Regions from separate parts of the Colwellia sp. Arc7-D genome, predicted to be linked through region 2. Evidence: predicted binding sites of a transcription regulator. Region 2 holds the regulator's gene; the other holds the start of a gene.

Region 1 (8,916 bases), 290 kb from region 2:
AGCATTGTTATTTGAAAACCCAATCGACGAAAATGGTATGCCACACAAAATGCCAGTATTAACCAATTTATTTGGTACGCCTGATCGCGTTGCTTTGGCTATGGGGCAAGAAAATGTAAAAGCCTTACGTGATGTAGGCACATTGTTGGCAGCATTAAAAGAGCCAGAGCCACCGAAAGGTTTCCGTGATGCTTTAAGTAAAATACCTTTATACAAGCAAGTGCTTAACATGCCGGTTAAGGTGATTAAAAAACCACTATGTCAGCAAGTGGTACTTGAAGGTGATGCAGTTGATTTAACTCAATTGCCAATACAAAAATGTTGGCCTGGTGATGTTGCTCCTTTGATCACATGGGGATTAACCGTAACTAAAGGGCCGCATAAATCACGACAAAATTTAGGTATTTATCGTAATCAATTGTTAGGTCGCAATAAAGTGATTATGCGTTGGTTATCGCATCGCGGTGGTGCATTAGATTTTCAAGAGTTTAAAAAAGCCTTTCCAGGTGAAAAATATCCAGTTGCTGTTGCGCTTGGTGCTGATCCGGCAACCATTTTAGGAGCTGTTACGCCTGTTCCAGATACTTTGTCAGAGTATGCTTTCGCGGGCTTATTGCGTGGTAGTAAAACAGAAGTTGCTAAGTGCATAAGTAGTGACTTAGAGGTTCCTGCGAGTGCTGAAATAGTACTTGAAGGCTATATTGACCCGGATGAAGTAGCACCCGAGGGACCCTATGGCGATCATACTGGCTACTACAATGAAGTTGACGATTTTCCGGTATTTACCGTAACGCATATTACGCATAGAAAAGATCCTATTTATCATAGCACTTACACGGGTCGTCCGCCTGATGAACCGGCGATTTTAGGTGTAGCGCTAAATGAAGTGTTTGTCCCTATTTTGCAAAAACAGTTTCCTGAAATCCAAGACTTTTACTTGCCACCAGAAGGGTGTTCATATCGTCTAGCGGTAGTGACCATTAAAAAGCAATATGCAGGTCATGCTAAGCGTGTGATGATGGGTGTTTGGTCGTTTTTACGTCAATTTATGTACACCAAGTTTGTTATTGTATGTGACGATGATATTAATGCACGAGACTGGCAAGATGTTATTTGGGCAATGACAACGCGCATGGATCCAAGTCGCGATACTGTGTTAATTGAGAACACACCGATAGATTATTTAGATTTTGCGTCACCTGTTTCAGGCTTAGGTTCAAAAATGGGCTTAGATGCGACGAATAAATGGCCTGGCGAAACGAATCGTGAGTGGGGTGAACCCATAGAAATGACGCAAGAAATTAAAGACCAAGTTGACGAGATTTGGGATGAACTTAATATCTCAAACGAGACCAAAAATTCACATTAAAAATGCGGCTAATATAGTCAGCATGCAGTAATAAGGTAAAGAATAAATGAAAGTGATCACATGTCAGGTAGCGTCGTTAACACCATTGACGGAGCATGTTTATAAGGCGCTTCTAAAGCCTAACATGCCTGTTGATTTCTCTGCCGGACAGTATTTAAACTTTGTAATGAGTGACGAAGATAAACGTCCTTTTTCAATTGCCAGTGCCCTGGCGCTGAACTAATAGAATTACAAATTGGTGCTTTTGGTTCGGACAGTTATCCAATGCAAGTGATAGAACACATAAAAGCTAATACTGAAGTTACGGTAGAAATGCCTTTTGGTAATGCACAGTTACGCGAAAGTAGTGAGCGCCCACTACTTCTTATTGCGGGTGGTACCGGGTTTTCTTATGTGAAGTCTATGTTTGAGCATCTAGCTTTGCAGAACTCTCAACGAGAGGTAATTGTTTACTGGGGCTTACGTGACACGAGTGCGTGTTATGAGTTAGAGCAAACAGCCGCTATGATTAATAAACTCGCTAATGGTAAATTTATTCCAGTGATTGAAGCGCCCAGTGCTGATTGGAAAGGTCGTTCAGGCATGGTACATAAAGCGGTAATGGATGATGTTAATAACTTAGTTGATTATGATATCTATTTAGCTGGCCGCTTTGAAATGGTTGCGGTTGTACGTGGCGATTTTGTTGAGCAAGGTGCATTAATAGAGCATATGTATGCTGATGCTTTTGCTTTTATCTAAGCGACAAACAATTACTTATTGGTTAGTTTAAACTTTCGGGTATTAAAGTATTTACATTAATACCCTTTAGTTACATAACAGAGACATTGATAATGTCGAATAATATATATGGCTAAACGAGCTATTATATTATTCCACAAAAATTTAGCTGAAGCGGGTTGTACAATAAGCAGTAGCAAGCAGCAAAATTTATTTAAACGTTGATAATTACTCAGAAAGCTTATTTAAAAGTGTTGTGGTTTGATACTTTACAACGTCTTCAAATGGCGCTGGGCGACCCAGCAGGTAGCCTTGCACTTTATCAACACCTAGCACCCTCAGTGTATCGAGTTCATCTTGTGTTTCAACACCCTCAGCAAGAATAATACAGTTAATCGCCTTAGCAAAACCACATAAAGCCTTAGCCAAAAGGTATTTACTTCTCTCCTTATTTATATTTTGCGTTAGGCTAATATCAAGTTTAATGATATCCGCTTCAAGCTCTAATATATGTTGAAATGATGAAAAGCCAGCACCTGCATCATCAATAGCTAAACGCATACCTTTGATACGTAGTGGTTTCAGAGCCTCGCGCATTGCGGGGTAATCTAATACCTGAGTATGCTCAGTTAATTCTAACACTATTTGATTACAATCTATTTGCTCAAAAACCTTTGCTATGGCACCTGATAATATATGTTCAGGAGCTGTATTAACTGATATATAAGTCGCTTTATCAAACTTGTCTATATAATCGAGTGTATTTTGTATAGCAAGCATTTCCAGTGGTTCACCCAGGCCTAGTTGAGCCGCCTCGTTAAACCAAATGTCAGGTGTGCGATAAGGTATCGAAGTAAAGCGTGAAAGGGCTTCAAAACCTGAAATTTTATTAGTGTTTAAGCTAAATATTGGTTGAAAATAAATATCGATACCCTTGGTTTTAATAACATTTTCAATAGCTAGCTTGGCATCTTTGTTTAACATTTCGAATTGAACATTTTTTTCAATAAGCTCAGCGGCAACTTCGGAGATCAGTGTTAAAAAAGTTAAATCTCTGCCATTTAAACTGTCATCGGGATGCGACTTATAGCAACAAAATGTCCCGTACATCCCTCCATCAGAAAGAACGATAGGAACGCCAATATAACAACCAATGTTCAACTCCTTTGTTATCGGCATTACATTCGTTATTGGGTTAGCTTTAGTATCAGTGATTATGGGGTCTAGTTGATTATCAGCAATTTTTTGGCAATAAGTTTCTTTAATCACGTCTGAATTTCCAACGCAGACTGTTGAGCTTGAAGTTTGCTTATCGACTAATTTGAATACGCGGTCATTACCAACAAACTCTGAAATGAAAGCGACTTCCATATCTAAATGTTTGCGAACAAGTGCCAGTAGGTTTAATAATTTAGCGCCAACGTTAGTTTCTTCATTCGGATCAAAAATGTGGTCGATAAATTGTCTGTCCATATATTTATCCATACAATAAAAATGTGCAGCGTATATTAAATAATACTATTTATAACCGCCAATGGTGTCAAGTTTTGACTTTTTAATGAGAGGTTTAGCTATTGTTTTAAGTGTTACTTTAAAAATAAAAAACCTATTTACTAGCGCAGAAGATATGAAATTATCACCTCTGTTAGGTTGAAATTTTTGTCGCTTGTTTGACTAATAAGTATAGAGTACTGCACGCCATAGCATTAAAGTATTAACCCTGTAATACTACTATTCATTTATAGTACGAATCGACAGTGGCTATAAGTTTTGATTTCTCACTAAACTCCATACACTATATGAATTATTAAGGCTTAAAACAAGATGTTAAGTGTTGTTAATATTTCGATAATATCGTTAGTTTACTGATTAATTTTATTTGTGGCTGATCAGCTAAACGACAATCCTAGTGACCTTTTTATGCAAGCTATTAATAACGCAAGTCTTCAACAATCACTAGTGACTACACAGTCTAATGGTTATCTAATTTATGTGTAAAATGCAGTTTATTACTTCTATTATCAATAAATAGAGCGTGCTATTCATCAATCTTTAAAGCATACGACTTAATGCCCAAGCAGTTAATATTAAAAGCGTTAAAGCGATCATGGTTTTTGTTTTATGTTTACTGATAATACGCTCAGCTTGATTACCGGCGTAATACACGACAATCGCTAGACCAAAATATCGAATAGATCTTGCAATAGCCGAGGCTATTATAAATAAAGTGAGTGAATATTTAGTTGCACCAGCTGCCAGCATGGCTATTTGAAACGGAATTGGCACTATGCCTAAGGTGATAACAAACCAAAAGCCTTGGTCATGCATTTTTTGTTTCACATTTTCAAATTGTTCGGGGTTTGAAAATGTGTTGATAACCCACTCGCCAGCAATATCAAATAGATAATATCCCAGTGTATAACCAAGTAAAGCGCCAGCTATACAGCCTAATGTTGCCATGAATGCAATAAGCCAAAGTTTTTCGCGGCGTGCCTGCATAAGAGGAATTAATACGGCCTCTAAAGGAATGGGGACTATGGTAGATTCTAGAAAAGAAGCAATGGTAATACCTCTAAGCATATGTCTAGAATCTATAAATTCACGCGTTTTTTGTTTAATCTTATTTTGTACGGACATCAAAACTCCTTTTAGTTGTCGGTAATTATCGAGGTAAGTAGATATATCGAGTGTTAAATTTAATATGAAATTTCAAAAAGTATCGATTGTTAGACTATTGCATTATTTTCATTAATTATTTTTCATATTGAATGGCGTTAACGTACCAAATTTTTTCACCCGTAGGCGTTTTAACCACGACTTCGTCATCAACTTCTTTCTTTAAACATGCGCGTGAAATCGGTGAGTCAATTGAAGAGTAGTCGTTGCGACCATAGATTTCTTCTGGACCAACAATGCGAAACTTTAGCGTTTCATTGTCGTCATTTTCTAAACTGACCCAAGCACCGAAAAATACTTTGCCTTCTTGTTGAGGGCCGTAATCGACAACTTTTAACTCTTCGAGTATTTTTCGAAGATAACGCACGCGGCGATCAATCTCTCGCAAACGCTTTTTATTATATTGATAATCAGCGTTCTCACTTCGATCCCCTAAACTTGCCGCCCACGAAACTTTTCGGGTTGTTTCTGGACGGTCTTCTCGCCAGAGTTTATTTAACTCTTGCTGAAGTAATACATAGCCTGGTCGAGTAATTAATTTGGTTTTCATATGTTGTTTGTGAGTTCGATAATTGGAGGAGATAGCAGTGATATTTTACAAATAATAAGAAAAATAAAACCCTCATTAAGCTGTAGGTAATAATATAATGAAATATATTGTTATGCTAGAGAGTATTTGTTCAGGCGTACATCACGTAATTCATTTAAAAGCTAATGTTCAACATGGCGTTACGAACATCAACTTTGACGTAGCTTATAAATATCACACGTTTGTGTAATACACATTGTGATACTTTCACTTTACCCACCTATGTACTTTTTACAATCCAATCGGTAAATAAATCGCGATGATGATTCAATAACACAAAAAATAAATGGACAAAATAAATTATATCGTTATTAATCAGTGCTTTATTTTACTGGCATAGATGTGGCATTAGTATTGTTGTCTTAACTAAAAGGAGAATAATATGAAAAACTCAATTCGTTCAATTATTGCGTTAACATTATTAACAGTTGGCTCGTCAGCAGCATATGCAGAGAACACATGGAAAGATACCTCAAAAGACGCTTGGTTAGATGGTAAAGCCGAAAGCACTTTATTATTTAATACGAATCTGAATTCTTTCGACATCAATACTGATGTGAAAAACGGTGTAGTCATTCTAACGGGTAAAGTTGAAAGCGATGTTGATAAAGCGTTGGCTGAAGAGTTAGTTGCTAGCCTAGAAGGTGTAAATTCAGTCGATAACCGTTTGACAGTAATAGATAATAAATCTACCAAAGACAGTAAAATGCTTATCGCATTAACAGATTCCAAAATTGAAACAGTTGTAAAAACAAAGCTTTTATTTGAATCAGAAGTAAGCGGAACCGCTATCGAAGTAGAAGTCATAAAAGGCGTGGTTACATTATCAGGTCAAGTTGACTCAGATGCAGCAAAACAACTAGCTGTTGCTATTGCCAAAAATACAACCGACGTTAAATCGGTGGTTGATAAATTGGAAATGGTTAAGCATTAGTATTTCGCAATAGTTCAACTAAACGCACGCTCTAGGCGTGCGTTTAACTTTCGCACTTTTCAAAATTTGAACATGTGTTCATCATAATCTATCGTTGATCTGATTTGGTGTTGCTGAGTTTTGATTTTATATTATTTCAACATTGCTTTCTCTCGAAAGCTAATTTGGAGGATTAGATGGCTTCAGCACCAACCTCTCAAGATAATGTGTACGCAATAGCTTCTACTTTACATAATAGTAAGTTAACACCAAAAAGTAACTCCAAGCTAACCCTATTACTGGTTAATGAGTTCGAAAATCAATTGACAGATTGGCGCAATATATTTGGCACTCACTTTCAAATACAAACAGCAAGTGATGGTTTAATGGCGTTAAAAGCTATTTTAAATGGCAACATTGACATAGTACTTTCATCAACACAATTAGCTCAAATGACTAGCGCGGATGTGTGTAAATTTGTGAAACAGCATAAGTCGACAGAGCACATTCAAATGATTTTTATTAGTGATCATTACAGTGAAATAGAAGAGGAGCAAATGCTAGATTTAGGGGCTATTGATTATATTGCCTCAGATACTTTGCCTAAAATCCTATTCAGTCGTGTAAAAAATCATATTAAATTAGTGAAGCACACTAAAGAGCTGGAACTGGTTTCAAAAACCGATGCTTTAACCGGTATTGCTAATCGGTTCTGTTTTGATAACCAGTTAGTTCATGACTGGCAAGCTGTAATACGAGGGGCAGGAGATATATCACTTATTATGGTCGATATTGACCACTTTAAACATTACAACGATGAATTTGGCCATGTGAAAGGCGATGAATGCTTAACCCTAGTCGCTCAGTGTTTAGTGGCAACTAGAAAGCGCACTACAGATCTTGTTGCCAGATTTGGTGGAGAGGAGTTTGTTATTTTACTGCCATTTACCGACTTAGTAGGTGCTACAAAAATAGCCAACGATTTGGTTAAGTCGGTTAATGAGCTAAATATCCCGCATGCTGTCAATGCAAAATACCATAACATTACTATCAGTGCAGGGGTAACGAGCTATTCGCCCACTTTTAAAGATGAAACAAGTATTGGGATTAAAGAGTTTATGAATCAAGCAGACGTCAGTTTGTATAAAGCAAAAACATACGGTCGTAACCAAGTTTGTAGTTAGTTAATGAGCTATTTAAGGGGAAGAATTTTGCAAAATTACTGGAATGCCATTGTTCAGATATTTAAAAAAAGCCTGAAACAGAGACCGAAAAATCCTTATGTGCAGCCTGGTCAATATTATTGCTGGTACAATCAGGAAAACACTCAATATTTTCAATCCAATAGCGGCAAATAGTGCTGTTAGTTTAAACGCTGATATTTTTACGATATACATATTACAGTAGAAAATCAGCGTAACTAACTAAAATTAAAGTAAGTATATTTAGATTGTGTAATTTTTAACAAAAGATGGTGCGATAACACGGCTAGAAACTCATTTTAAAAGCAGCAGTATAAAATGAGTTTAACTAGAGTGAATAAATACATCGTCAGTGAAGATAAAACTCAAACCTTAGCCCTTTAAAGACTTCTATTAATCCTTAGGGACTTCTTTTTTCACTCTACCTATAATTTTAAGCGTTGCAAAAGTCATAATACTTAACGCAATTGCAATTTCTATACGTTCTAAACCCACCGCAATCCCTATAGCTCCTGTAGACCAAATTGCCGCCGCTGTTGATGTTCCGCTAACCTGTGATGAGTCTTTTAAAATTGCACCACCACCGATAAAACCGATGCCGGTGACAATACCCGCAATAACTTTAGATTGAGCGTCTTGGTCGTTAAAAATAGACATGGCAAGAATAGTGAAGGTACAAGCTGCCATTGATACTAAAGGGAAGGTTCTTAAGCCCGCTGACCTACTACTTGTTTCTCTTTCCCATGCGGTCATAATTGGCAATACTAATGCGATAAATAGCTGCATTATATTTTTCACGACTTCATCTAGATTAATATTGAGGCTAAATAAATCCATAAGTCCTTTTGTCCTTTAAGTTGAAGAAACCTTTTACTTTCAGGTTAAGTAACGAGTTTTAGTTTGTATGAGTATTAATAATGTTTGATTTTTATACTTTATATTACTTACTTACTGAAAATAGTCCAAAAAAATACCACTGATGTCAGTGGTATTTATATTGATTTTCGCTGAGTAAACTATTTTAAAGTGCGTTACGCTTGGTTTGGAATAATTTGAATTTCTACTCGACGATTTAATGCACGACCATTGGCAGTAGTGTTATCAGCAACAGCACGTGTCTCACCGTAACCAACTGTTTGTAATCGACTAGCCATAATATCTTGGTTCGTTAAATACTGTTTAACACTACCCGCACGTTGCTCAGATAAGTTTTGATTAAACTCTGCACCACCTTGGCTATCGGTATGACCTTCAATACTTAATAAGGTTTTTTCATATTTATTTAATACACGTGCTATATCGTCCAAGGTACTGTAAAACCCTGACGTAATATAAGCTTGGCCTGTAGCAAAAGTAATGTTGGCTGGCATGATTAAGCGTAAATTATCACCTTCTCTTACTACTTCAATACCTGAGCCTGACAATTCGTCACGAAACTCTTGCTCTT
Region 2 (8,916 bases):
AAATAAAGTAAACTTAGCTCTACGGCATTAGGTAAGTATTCTATAATTTCGGGTACATCGTTAGGGTCAGCAGGTAGGTTTCGAACATCTAGGCTGACGGCAACATTTTCATAATCATTAATGACGGTATGAATTAAAGCGGGTAACAAATTAACCGGTATATTATCTACACAATAGTAGCCCAGATCTTCTAATACGCGTAATGCAACACTTTTACCTGATCCTGAACGACCACTGACTATAATTAACTTCATGGGGACTTAACTCGCCTGTTGGATTAGCTGAAACAGCTCTTGGTTACTTTGGCATTTACGCACTTGTTTGCAAAATTGTTTTTCACGAAAAATTTTTGCGATACTTTGTAATGTACACAGGTGATTTTGGCATTCATTTTCGGGCACAAATAAAGCAATAAAAATGTCCACAGGACGATTATCTATCGCATCAAAATCTATCGGCTCTTCTGTGGTAATAACCACCGCAATGGGTTGGGTAGAATTATCTAAACGTCCATGCGGTATCGCTATGCCATTTCCTATGCCGGTAGAACCCATTCTTTCGCGCTTAACTAGGCTTTCTAGTAGCTGAAAAGTATCGTGTTCAACCAATTTTTCAGCGGCCAGACTACTTAAGTATTCTAGAATACGTTTTTTACTGGAACCCGGTGCTGCACAAATAGTGCATTCCGGGGTTAGGATATCTTGCAACTTCATAAACTTATAAAACCTAAAGCGACTTGGCGCTAATGCTTGTTGATTTTGCCTTTGTATTTCAAAATTTGGCGATCTAATTTATCAATTAATGCATCAATTGATGCATACATATCGTTATGTTCAGCCTTAGCGTGAACCTCCGAGCCCGTTAAATGCACAGTAGATTCAGCGATCTGGTTCAATTTTTCAACCGTTAGTACCACATGTACATTATTAATGTGTTCAAAGTGGCGCTCTATTTTTTCAAATTTAGCATTAACATAATCACGTAATGAGTCGGTAACATCGACATGGTGTCCAGTAAGATTAATTTGCATAAGCTTCATTCCTCTTTTTTGGTGATTAAGGTTGCCTACAATAGGCTTTTACGTTGATTTGACGGCGGTATAGAGAGTGACTCTCGATACTTGGCAATAGTGCGTCTTGCTACTTTAATGCCTTGTTCGGCCAAGATATCGGCGATTTTACTGTCGCTTAATGGCTTTGCGGGTATTTCGGCGGCAACAAGTTTTTTAATTAACTCACGAATAGCGGTTGATGAGCATTCACCACCATTTTCAGTACTTACATGGCTAGAGAAGAAGTATTTAAGCTCAAAAATGCCTCTGGGTGTATGCATATACTTTTGTGTAGTAACACGAGAAATAGTCGATTCGTGCATATCTACCGCTTCGGCAATATCATTTAAAACCATAGGTCGCATAGCTTCAGGGCCATGTTCAAAGAAACCCTGCTGGCGCTGTACAATACAATTGGACACTTTTAACAAGGTATCGTTCCTGCTTTCAAGGCTTTTGATAAACCATTTAGCTTCTTGCAAGTTCGAGCGAATAAATTGACTGTCTGCTGATGATTTCATCGAGCGAGACATGGCAGCATATTGTTGATTTACCGATAACTTAGGTGCTGTGTCTGGGTTTAGCTCTACAGTCCAGCGACCATTTTTCTTTTCAACCGACACGTCAGGAATAACATACTGTTCTTCACTCTTGATAACACTATCGCCCGGGCGAGGGTCTAATGATTGTATTAAGCGAATAACTTCACGTAATTGGTCTTCTTTAATGCGTAACTTTCGCATCAATTGGCGATAATCGCGATTACCCAATAATTCGATATGCTCGGTTACCGCTAACTTACTTTCAGCGAGCCAAGGCGTATCTTTTGAAAATTGGTTGAGCTGAATAAGTAAACACTCTGGAATTGAACGAGCCGCTACGCCCACCGGATCAAAAACGTTAATCCGTTTAAGCACTACTTCAATTTCATCAAGTTCAACACCATCAATGCCTACGCTTTCTAATATCTCGTCTGCAGAAACTGTTAGGTAGCCGGCATCATCTATAGCTTCAATAATAGCGATAGCAATTGTTCTATCGGTATCGCTAAATGGTGTTAGTTCCATTTGCCAAATAAGATGGTCTTGTAAGGAGTCTTTTGTTTCACCCTGATAGGTATAATCTTCTGATGCATGACCAACACCGCCACTGCTCGCACTGGCACTAAAGTTGTCATCCCAGGTTGTATCACTATTTAATTCTTCGGGTATGTCAGTTTTTGCTAGGCCTTCTGATGAGCTTATTTCATCAATAGTCGGTACAGAATCTTCGCTGCCATCTGAGGATATTTCTACGCTATCGCCAATACCAGCGGAGTATGCTTCTTCTAAATTGTCAGGGGTGTTTTCTGAATTGTTGTCGGGAGATTCATCAACTTCAAGTAAAGGGTTACTTTCAAGAGCTTCTTGAATTTCTTGTTGTAAATCCAAGGTCGATAATTGCAACAGCTTGATAGCCTGCTGCAATTGCGGGGTCATCGTTAATTGTTGTCCGATACGGAGTTGCAGAGTAGGACGCATTTACGTTTTCTTTTCCCTGTTCAAGTACATTAGTATGTTACCGAGTAAGTCTGTTATTCACTATAGCGTGAATTGTTCACCAAGGTATACATCTCTTACGTGTTGATTTGCAAGTATTTCAGTAGAGTTACCTTCGGCAATAAGCTCGCCGTGACTAACAATATAGGCATGCTCACAGACATCGAGGGTTTCACGTACATTATGGTCGGTAATTAAGATACCTATGCCACGTTCTTTTAAGTGTAGGATAATTTTTTTTATATCACCTACCGAAATTGGATCAACACCAGCAAAAGGTTCATCAAGGAGAATAAATTTAGGATCTGCAGCTAAAGCTCGCGCTATTTCAACTCGTCGACGTTCACCACCAGAAAGGCTCATGCCGAGGTTGTCTTTGATATGACCAATGTTAAATTCTTCTAATAAATGCTCAAGTTTTTCTTCTCTTTCAACGTCGGTTAGCGTTTTACGGGTTTGTAAAATAGCCATTATGTTGTCATAAACCGTTAGTTTACGAAAAATTGAAGCTTCTTGAGGTAGATAACCAATACCTTTGCGGGCACGTTCATGCATAGGCAATAAGGTTAAATCTTCGTCATTTAAAATAATTGAGCCACTGTCGTTATTAACTAAGCCAACGATCATGTAAAACGAAGTGGTTTTACCTGCGCCATTTGGTCCTAATAAGCCAACAATTTGTCCAGCAGAAACCTTCATGCTAACGTTTTTAACGACTTTTCTGCCTTTGTAGGCTTTTGCAAGGCCAATGGCTGATAATGTTGAAGTAGACATTTACTCTTGCTTGTCCTTAGATTTTTTTGGCAATTCAGTTTTATTTTTTGGCTGCAATACTGTTTCAACCTTAGCATTTTCTAAGCTTTCGGCATTGACATATTCAGTCTCGAAGTTATAGGTAATTTTACTGCCACTTACTTCACTACCTTCTTGGCGTAGCAAAGCATTACCTGAAATAACAACCGTATTCAAATCAGGTTCATAACGAATTTCATTGGCTTGTAAATTGATAGGGCTACCATCTTGCAGCGTTTGCTCAAATGTCGCAGGAGAACCTTTTGCAATATAAATTTTATTATTGCTTTTATCTTGAGTTATCACCTGTACGAGTTCTGCATTAATTGTCAGTGAACCTTGAGAGATAATGACATTATCAATATAACTGAATATTTTATTTTTCAGATCAGCTGCTTGGCGTGAAGAAGAAATTTTAATTTCTTGGTCAACATCGAATTTTTCAGCATTTACTGTCGGCATTAATAATGCAAATGCAGAAAAATAAATAAGGTTATTTTTTAATTTTTTTATAAATGGTTTGTACATGTTCAGTCAATGTCATCTGTGTTGTGTTTAAGTCTACAATTAATCCTGAGCCATACATAGTAAATCCTTTACCTAATATTAAGATTGTTTGCTCTGAGCTGATAATATTTGTTTTTAAGTCCATTTCTAGATTTTTTCCGTGTACTTCCTGTATTAAACTTTCTTCATCAGTGGCGATTAAACGTACGCGATTTTTTAATTTTACACGATTATTATTATATAGCGTGCCTTCATTGGCGGTTATTTGCCAAGTCGGTTTATTGTTTTTTGGGTACAAGGTGTAACGTGGGTATTCAAAGTGTGTGACCTCTAATTGAGCATAATGTTCCATTCGTTGGGCTTCAACATTATAGGATAATGGGCCTGTTGATTTGTAAACATCACTGTTGAGGTTTTCAGCAATAAATTCTGGCTGATTGGCACTTTCGAGAATATTGCTGGTTTGTTTTTCTGCACCAAACCATTCGAGTATGCCATAGGTTGTTAAGGCGAGTAAAAAAAGTGCTATTGTCGCAATAGTTATGCGATTCATATACTTGCACCTGACGCATTAGCTAAAGTCTGTTGACTTTGCATAATAAGATCGCAGGTTTCTCGTACCGCACCAAAACCACCGCGGGTATAAGTTATGTAGTCACACAAGTTTAAAATGGCGGGATGTGCATCATTTACTGCAATGCTAAAACCAACATAGTTTAGACAATCGAAGTCAGGCATATCATCGCCGATGTAAGCCACTTGTTCTGGCTTTAACTTTAATGAAGCGAGCATTGCTTTCAACGCTGGCAGTTTGTTTTCTTCGCCTTGCACTATATGTTTTACGTTTAATGCGGTCATACGAGTTTGTACGATATTGGATTTTCTGCCTGTAATTACACCAACATCAACACCACTAGCTCCTAGCGCTTTGATGCCATATCCATCTTTGGTATGAAAGGCTTTTAATTCTTCACCATTGTTACCTAAATAAATACGGCCATCAGAAAAAACGCCGTCAATATCACAAACAAAGAGTTTGATCTTTTGTGCTTTTTGCCAAACACTTGGCGAAACTTTTCCGTATAAACTGTCCAATTTATAGCACTCCTGATTTCAATAAGTCATGCATATTCATCGCGCCAATAGGCTGATTATCATCGTTGACGATAATTAAGCCATTAATTTTTTTGTCTTCCATAATTTTTAATGCTTCTGCCGCTAACATGTCTTGTTTAGCTACCAGTGGATTTTTTGTCATTACACTGGTGATGCTATCTTGATGAATATTAATTTCAGCATCTAAAATACGACGTAAATCACCATCAGTAAAAAGACCGACAAGTATGTTGTCACTGTCAACCACAGCCGTCATGCCTAAGCCTTTTAACGACATCTCAACTAAGGCATCTTTTATTTTAGCACTTTGTGTCACCGTTGGGAGTCGTTCATCTTTGTGCATTATGTCGGCTAAGCGTAATAATAATCTTTTACCAAGGCTACCACCGGGATGCGATAAAGCAAAGTCGTCGGCGGTAAAACCACGCGCGTTAAGTAAAGCAACGGCTAAAGCGTCACCCATAACTAAAGTGGCTGTTGTGCTTGATGTTGGTGCTAGCCCTAACGGACAAGCTTCTTGTGATACTTTTACACAGACATGGGTATCGGCAAGTTTAGCAAGTGTAGAGTCGGGCTTGCCGGTCATGGCAATTATTTTGGCGCCAATACGCTTAAGAACAGGAATAATGGCCAATACTTCACCCGTTTCACCTGAGTTAGAAATGGTTAATACGACATCATCAATGGTGACCATGCCAAGATCACCATGACTTGCTTCACCGGGATGAACAAAAAATGAAGGTGTACCTGTACTGGCTAAAGTAGCCGCAATTTTACCACCAATGTGACCAGATTTTCCCATGCCAATGACGATAACACGACCTCGACAATTAAACATTAGCTCACAAGCCTGTGCAAAGTCGTCGTCGATAAATTGCGTTAACTCAGCAATAGCTTGTTGCTCAATATGAATTACATTCAGTGCTAATTGTTTAAAGTTTTTCATGACTAAAGACCAATTTTTAAGCGTTGATTTGACTAAAAAGTAACACTTGATAACCAATAAAGACGGCTAATAATAGTAACCCTTTCGCGCGCGTGATGCGAAACTTTCCACCACGACTAAAACAAAGTATAAATAATAAGAAGGTGGTTGCTAGCATAAATGGAGCGTCGCGCACGGCAGCGGCGTTATCAATATTGCCTGGAGAAATTAATCCCGCAAGCGACAACACAGCTAATATATTAAATATATTTGAGCCAATAATATTACCAAGGGCTAGATCATCTTCTTTTTTAATAATACTCATAATACTGGCTGCTAGTTCAGGTAGGCTGGTACCAATGGCTATTACTGTTAAGCCAATAACAAGGTCGCTAATACCAAAGGCTTTCGCTATAAAAATAGAAGAGTCTACTAAGAAGCTGGCACTTAACGGCAGTAAAATCATACCCACAATAAGCCATATAACCGAGTGCTTGGTACTCACACCATCAGGTACTTCTTGCTCTGCTTCTATTACCATTTTGTCGTCAATAGGGTTTTCTTTTGAGCGCTTTAATGTCACGAAGAGTAAGGTCGCAATGTAGAGTACAAAGCCAATAATTAGAATTAAACCTTCATTAAAACTAAAGTTACTATTAGCTAGCATGTATGTTGCTATAGCCGTAATAATTAAAATGAGAGGTATTTCACGTTTGATCGTGGACGATGAGACAGTCAATGGGTTAAACAGTGCAGTTAAGCCAAGAACTAAAGCAATATTGGTAATATTTGAACCTATCGCGTTACCAATGGCGGTATCAGGATTTCCTTGCAAAGAGGCCGTTGCAGCGATCATCATTTCAGGAGCTGAAGAGCCCATAGCAACGATAGTTAAACCAATAATCATTGGAGAAATACCAAGGTTGCGTGCTAATGCCGAAGCACCAAATACAAATTTGTCTGCACTCCACACTAAAATGATTAGTGAAAGTAATAAGATCAAAATTTGAATTAACATTCAAAACTCCTGTTTGGGTAAAAATAATTTTTGATGATGAAATAATATCAATTAAAATAATGAATCAAATCTCTACGGCGGCTTAGCTATTATCACTTCGCGTCGGTATTGCTTAATGTCTAATATGCTGTAAAAAACCAGCTAACTCATTTTTTGCATGTATGCTTTACGCTTGAATAATAAACCATTGATGATAACTGATGACAGCCAATTAATACTGATTTGGCGTCATTATATTGCGCAGCGGGCATTATAAACGTTTTCTGATATTATTGGCACGCTGATTGAACATAAATTTGTGAAAATACATTGGTTGATTTTGAATTGCAGATTTAGCTCAAATTACTCACGGTAGTTTGTCATATAAAGTAATGCACACAAGCACATTTACTCGGCTTGGTTACATTTACATACTTTTACTTACTCTTTTCCTACTAAATATTTACTAATTTGTAATGACTGACGTGTTGCGCTGCGTTAGAATTCCATTATATAAGCAATCATTAACCTGGTGTTATCTCAACTAATATGTCTGAAATTTTAGTTAATATCAAAAACATGACTTTTAAGCGTAACGAACGTGTCATTTATGATGGCATTAGTTTGTCTATTCCTAAAGGGAAGGTTACAGCAATAATGGGTCCTAGTGGTATTGGGAAAACAACCCTGCTGCGACTTATTGGTGGGCAAATCAAACCAGAATCCGGACAAATATTATTTGACGGTCACGATATTCCTAAGCTTTCGCGTAATGCATTATATGAAATACGTAAGCGCATGAGTATGCTTTTTCAAAGTGGTGCATTGTTTTCAGATATGAGTGTTTATGACAATATCGCTTTTCCTATTCGTGAGCACACTGAATTATCCGAAGATGTTATTGAAAAAATGGTGCTAATGAAACTAGAGGCCGTTGGTTTACGTGGTGCAAGAAATTTACGCCCAAGTGAGCTTTCCGGTGGTATGGCTAGGCGTGCAGCACTTGCTCGCTCAATTGCGCTTGATCCAGAATTGATTCTGTATGATGAGCCATTTGCTGGTCAAGACCCTATTTCTATGGGTGTAATTGTGCGTTTAATACGTGAATTAGGTCAAGCATTAGGCTTAACTTCAGTTGTGGTTTCTCATGATGTCCCCGAAGTGATGAGCATTGCCGATTATATCTATATTATTGCGGAACAAAAAATTATTGGTCAAGGTACGCCGGAAGAGATTTACGCTCAAACGTCACCTTTAGTGCAGCAGTTTGTTAAAGGTGAAGCTGATGGTCCTGTACCATTTCACTACCCTGCAGCTTCATATAGCGAAGAATTAATTGGCCAAGGGGTTGATAAGTGAACCAACTACAACTTTTCGGTCGTACTATAATTGACCAAATTTCTGGTTTAGGTAGAGCTTTATTAATGCTGGCATCTGCATTGATGCATATTCCTAACCCACGTAAGGGTTTTCCGTTATTGATGAAACAACTGTATTCTGTTGGTGTTTTATCGTTAATCATTGTTTTAGTGTCAGGCTTATTTATTGGCATGGTACTCGCCTTACAGGGTTATACTATTTTAGTAGGCTATGGCGCTGAAGCTAGCTTAGGGCCAATGGTGGCATTGTCTTTATTACGTGAGCTGGGGCCTGTTGTTGCCGCATTATTGTTTGCAGGTAGAGCGGGTTCAGCATTGACGGCCGAAATAGGTTTGATGAAAGCAACCGAACAATTGTCTAGTCTTGAAATGATGGCGGTAGATCCTTTGCGTCGTGTAGTAGCCCCTCGGTTTTGGGCGGGCTTTATCAGCTTACCGTTATTAGCGGCAATATTTTCAGCCGTTGGTATTCTAGGCGCACACATTGTTGGTGTAGATTGGTTAGGTGTTGATAGTGGCACATTCTGGTCTGTTATGCAGTCACAAGTGTCGTTCGAGAAAGACATTTTAAATGGCATTATTAAAAGTGTGGTGTTTGCTTTTGTGGTTAC

What was found. Region 2 encodes sigma-54, which starts transcription at its own class of promoters, with help from an activator protein. Its sites were predicted from a motif close to GTTGGCACGNNNNTNGNNT; they were not measured.
Region 1: the regulator sigma-54 is predicted to act here: its motif matches at 5,685-5,703, upstream of DBO93_RS18135 (BON domain-containing protein).

The regions. Positions count from the first base shown of each region.
Region 1 is NZ_CP028924.1:4,172,841-4,181,756, reverse strand. It holds gene ubiD (4-hydroxy-3-polyprenylbenzoate decarboxylase) at 1-1,369, shown strand, start outside; partial or broken gene fre (NAD(P)H-flavin reductase) at 1,416-2,110, shown strand; gene DBO93_RS18150 (EAL domain-containing protein) at 2,318-3,562, opposite strand; gene DBO93_RS18145 (VTT domain-containing protein) at 4,142-4,726, opposite strand; gene greB (transcription elongation factor GreB) at 4,842-5,315, opposite strand; gene DBO93_RS19160 (hypothetical protein) at 5,413-5,544, shown strand; gene DBO93_RS18135 (BON domain-containing protein) at 5,737-6,288, shown strand; gene DBO93_RS18130 (diguanylate cyclase) at 6,465-7,451, shown strand; gene DBO93_RS18125 (MgtC/SapB family protein) at 7,863-8,306, opposite strand; gene DBO93_RS18120 (OmpA family protein) at 8,501-8,916, opposite strand, start outside.
Region 2 is NZ_CP028924.1:3,886,605-3,895,520, reverse strand. It holds gene rapZ (RNase adapter RapZ) at 1-254, opposite strand, end outside; gene ptsN (PTS IIA-like nitrogen regulatory protein PtsN) at 261-713, opposite strand; gene hpf (ribosome hibernation promoting factor) at 743-1,030, opposite strand; gene DBO93_RS16875 (RNA polymerase factor sigma-54) at 1,066-2,571, opposite strand; gene lptB (LPS export ABC transporter ATP-binding protein) at 2,632-3,363, opposite strand; gene lptA (lipopolysaccharide transport periplasmic protein LptA) at 3,364-3,843, opposite strand; gene lptC (LPS export ABC transporter periplasmic protein LptC) at 3,875-4,441, opposite strand; gene kdsC (3-deoxy-manno-octulosonate-8-phosphatase KdsC) at 4,438-4,983, opposite strand; gene DBO93_RS16850 (KpsF/GutQ family sugar-phosphate isomerase) at 4,985-5,950, opposite strand; gene DBO93_RS16845 (calcium/sodium antiporter) at 5,967-6,947, opposite strand; gene mlaF (phospholipid ABC transporter ATP-binding protein MlaF) at 7,476-8,285, shown strand; gene mlaE (lipid asymmetry maintenance ABC transporter permease subunit MlaE) at 8,282-8,916, shown strand, end outside.